DNA from 2 places in the Enterobacter cloacae complex sp. HYC042_NIDB genome. Region 1 is predicted to be linked to the other one. Evidence: riboswitches for the same ligand, from Rfam matches in the RefSeq annotation. Region 1 holds a riboswitch; the other holds the start of a gene.
What was found. Region 1 has a riboswitch for thiamine pyrophosphate ahead of thiM (hydroxyethylthiazole kinase). Riboswitches for the same ligand answer to the same signal wherever they lie in the genome.

Region 1 (2,198 bases):
AGCGTCTCAACGGCGGAGGCGGAGAGCAGCGGATCGCCGCTTTTTGCCAGCATGACGGTATCCAGCACCACGTTTTGCACCTGATAGCGTTTAAGCCGCTCGGCCACCGCCTCCACAATATCCGTCTCGGCCAGCATGCCGATCTTGGTGGTATCAATCCGCACGTCGCTGAACACCGAATCCAGCTGCGCGGCAACAAAATCCGGCTCAATACGGTAGACCGACTGCACGCCGCGCGTGTTTTGCGCCACCAACGCGGTAATCACCGAGCAGCCATACGCGCCAAGGGCCGAGAAGGTTTTCAGATCGGCCTGGATGCCCGCGCCGCCGCTGGGGTCGGTACCGGCAATGGTCAGGGCGTTAATCCGCTTCATGCCTGCTCCTCCAGCGTGTAGAGCGCGTCGAGGAACGCGCTGGTAAAACTGCCTGGCCCGCGCGAGCGCGCAACGGCTGCCGTTCCGGCGCGCTTCATCCATCCGCAGGCGGCGGCAATGTTATCCAGCCGGTCCCCCGGCAGCGAGCAGCTCGCCGCCACAACGGCAGAAAGCGCGCACCCGGTTCCCACTACGCGCGTCATTAACGGGTCTCCGCCCGTTACCGTTCGGGTCCGCTCTCCGTCAGTGATGTAGTCCACCTCGCCGGTGATCACCACAATGGCATGGGTCTGGCGGGCCAACGCCTGAGCGGCAGGCAACGCGCTGGCGGCGGTGTCGGTGGTATCAACGCCGCGCCCGCCCGCGCTCATTCCGGCCAGAGCCAGGATTTCGGAGGCGTTGCCGCGAATGGTGGTCGGGTTCAGGGCCAAAATTTGATGGCAAAAACGGGTGCGGAACGTCAGGCCACCCACCGCAACCGGGTCCAGCGTCCAGGGTTTGCCTGCCGCCACCGCGCTTTCAATCGCCCGACGCATCGACTGGGCGCGCGGTGCGGTCAGCGTGCCGACGTTGATTAACAGCGCATCGGCTATCGCGGCAAACTGTTCGGCCTCTTCGGCCTCAATCACCATCGCCGGGGATGCGCCAAGGGCCAGCAAAACGTTGGCTGTAAAGGTTTGTACGACATCGTTGGTCATGCAGTGGGTCAGCGGAGAACGGGTACGGAAGTGGTGTAAAACGTGTAAATCGAGCAGGTCAGGCTGCATGGGTTCGCTCCTGCCTTGCGTGAAGAAGCGATGACCGGGAGGGCATCTGACTTCCCTACGCTGGCATTATCCAGATCAGGTAATACGGGTATTTCTCAGCCTTCACAAAGAAGGGCACCCCGAGTCAAATAAAACAAAATCAAAAGCTTGCGATTAATGCTCCTCATTAATCCCTGTTCAGGATAGTAATGCCAGCGGGAAGTCTTGTAAACGGCAAAAGCGGCCCTTTTGGGCTGTGTGTGACAGGATGAGTGACAGTTTGTGTGACACAAGTATCCATCCATTCCTTAGACTCAAGCCGTCTCGAGTATTAAAATATGGAAAATTAACTCGAGAGAGCATTATGCCAAATTCACCAGTCCTAGAATTACAGGAGCTTGCTAGTAGTAGAACGAATGATATTGTGGATGTTCTTCTTAAAGCCAAGATGATAGCAGTGAAGCCTGGACTTAATGACCTCAGCGAATGGTTAAAATTTGAGATTGATGGTTATCCTAACGCTCAGAATTTGCCTGAATATAGGATTGGAAGAGGTAGCGTCAAAGCTTTGAACCCCGTACGAGGTTGTGACCTGCCCCCAGTATTAGATACAACCATCAGTTAGTAATGTCGGTTTGTTTACCTTCACATTTTCCATTCCGCCACCGTGCTGCAAACTATGATGGCGTCTGATAATTCAGTGCTGAATGTGGACGACATTCGTTATAATCCTGCCGCCAGTCATTAATGACTTTCCCTGCGTGAACGATATCACTGAACCAGTGCTCATTCAGACATTCATCTCGAAATCGTCCGTTAAAGCTCTCAATAAATCCGTTCTGCGTTGGCTTGCCCGGCTGGATTAAGCGCAGCTCAACACCATGCTCAAAAGCCCATTGATCCAGTGCGCGGAAGGTGAACTCCGGCCCCTGGTCAGTTCTTATCGTCGCCGGATAGCCTCGAAACAGTGCAATGCTGTCCAGAATACGCGTGACCTGAACGCCTGAAATCCAGAATGCGATGGTAATTGTCAGGCACTCCTTCGTGAAGTGGTCCACACAGGTCAGGCACTTGATCC
Region 2 (2,198 bases), 2.4 Mb from region 1:
AAGAGCGAGGCCAGCCAGCCCTGGCGACCGTATACGCTCAGAATGCCAAAAACGGCCACCAGCACGGGCAGGATCAGCGTCATGGCGCACAGGCGCAGCAGGGCCAGCCTGCCGGGGAAACGTCTGCGATAGAGGGCACGCGCAAGAAAAATGGCCGGGATGACTGACAGCAGCGCGGAGAGAAACGCCTGCCAGAAGGAGAAACGGATAACGTGCCAGAGATAGCTATCGTGCCAGAGCGCGGGCAGATCGCTCTCTGGCGCGTTAAACCACAGCGCCAGGAACGCTCCCAGACTGACGACCACCATCAGTATGGCGGCAATCAGTCCGGGAACTAACCAGCCGGGGATCAGCGGCTGACGGCGCGTTGCCATTCGCTTATCCATGCGGCGCGCTGCGCGGCAACCTGCTGCGGCGTAAATTCCAGCGCGGTCTGCGGTTTGTTCAGCTGCTCAAAGCCTGCCGGCAGCGTCGCGTCGGTAACCGGGTACATCCAGTTGCCCGTCGGAATGGCGTTCTGGAATGCCGGGGAGACCATAAATTTCAGGAACTTCTCGGCCAGTTCCGGCTGTTTGCTGGCGGCGGTGCGGGCAGCCACTTCAACCTGCAGGTAGTGACCTTCAGCGAAATTCGCAGCCGCGTAGTTGTCTTTCTTCTCGGCAATAATATGATATGCCGGAGAGGTGGTGTAGCTCAGCACCAGATCGCTTTCGCCTTTCAGGAACAGGCCATAGGCTTCGCTCCAGCCTTTAGTGACCGTAACGGTTTTCGCAGCCAGCTTCTGCCACGCCTCCGGCGTTTTGTCGCCGTAGACTTTCTGCATCCACAGCAGCAGCCCCAGGCCCGGCGTGCTGGTGCGCGGATCTTCATAAATCACGCGCCATTTCTGGTCGCTTTCGACCAGCTCTTTCAGGCTCTTCGGCGGGTTCTTCAGCTTGTTTTTATCGTAGACGAACGCAAAGTAGCCGTAATCGAAGGGAACGAAGGTGTCGTTTTTCCAGCCGCCCGGCACGTTGACGGCATCTGCCGCTACGCCGCTTTTGGCAAACAGTCTGGTTTGCGTGGCGGCTTCCAGCAGGTTGTTATCCAGCCCGAGCACCACGTCGGCCTTGCTGTTTTTCCCTTCCATGCGCAGGCGGTTAAGCAGCGACACGCCATCTTCCAGCGCCACGAACTTCAGCTCGCAGTTGCAGTCGGCTTCAAAGGCTTTTTTAACCACCGGGCCGGGGCCCCAGTCGGCGGAGAAGGAGTCGTAGGTATAGACCGTCAGAACAGGCTTAGCAAAAACAGGCAGCGCAACCAGCGCCAGCAGAGGAAGAACGTTTTTTAACACTTTGCACCTCAGGGTTGAGTGGCAAAGGATTTTGAGAAACAGCCTCAAATCCCTTCGCCGGCGTTATCCGGATCAGGTTCGACGGGTATTATCTCAGCGCACATCTGTGATGCAGCACCCCGTTGAGAACGGCGCTATTGTAATGATTTGGTGAATATTACGAAAGCGTTATGGCTCCGGCGGCGCAAACCAGGCGGATTTAAAATCAAACCAGCCCAGGGTGTTCATCCGCAGGCCGCGCATGCTGCGCTGTCCCTGGATCAGCAGCCAGTGGTGGATCAACGGTACGATCGTCTGCCCGGCCAGGAGCTCCTGGCACCACGCGGCCAGATCCATCTCTCCTGCCCGCCACTTCGCGGCGTCCTGCTGCCAGTCCCGGCTGATGCAGTGCTGAATGAGAGGCACTTCATACAGGTGTGAAAAGAGCGAGAAATCCAGCGGCAGCGTAAAGTTGGCGCTGTTGAGCCAGATATCGCTGACGACATCCCCCCGGTGCCATTCATCATAATCGACTTCCTGTATCGCCAGCGTCACGCCTTCGGCCGCGAGCAGCTTGCTCATGATCCTCGCGATAAACCGGTGCTCAATGTGATCGCGATAGTAGCTGAGGGTGATGGTCTCCAGCCCGGCGGGTTTTTCACTGCGCACCGGCTGAGCATGGTGCCAGCGCGGAAGCAGGCCATAGGCCGGAAACCACCAGGTCTGGTATTGCTCTTCAGCGTGATAAATCAGGTTAGCCGGGGCCAGAATATGGCTGATCCACTTGCGGACATCGTGGTTTGCTCCGCGGTGGCTGCGGCTGTCAAAAAGAAGATAGTAGCAGCCCTCCTCCAGGCGACTCTCGAACGCCTTTTCGCTGGTTGTG

Region 2: it holds a riboswitch for thiamine pyrophosphate, as region 1 does, so the genes downstream of both, thiB (thiamine ABC transporter substrate binding subunit) here and thiM (hydroxyethylthiazole kinase) in region 1, are expected to answer to the same signal.

What each region holds. Positions count from the first base shown of each region.
Region 1 covers NZ_CP109650.1:3,303,243-3,305,440, forward strand. The annotation lists gene thiD (bifunctional hydroxymethylpyrimidine kinase/phosphomethylpyrimidine kinase) at 1-374, opposite strand, end outside; gene thiM (hydroxyethylthiazole kinase) at 371-1,141, opposite strand; TPP riboswitch at 1,177-1,273, opposite strand; gene OKF39_RS15850 (AbiTii domain-containing protein) at 1,389-1,745, shown strand; partial or broken gene OKF39_RS15855 (IS3 family transposase) at 1,798-2,198, opposite strand, start outside.
Region 2 covers NZ_CP109650.1:935,551-937,748, forward strand. The annotation lists gene thiP (thiamine/thiamine pyrophosphate ABC transporter permease ThiP) at 1-374, opposite strand, end outside; gene thiB (thiamine ABC transporter substrate binding subunit) at 350-1,333, opposite strand; TPP riboswitch at 1,365-1,465, opposite strand; gene sgrR (HTH-type transcriptional regulator SgrR) at 1,502-2,198, opposite strand, start outside.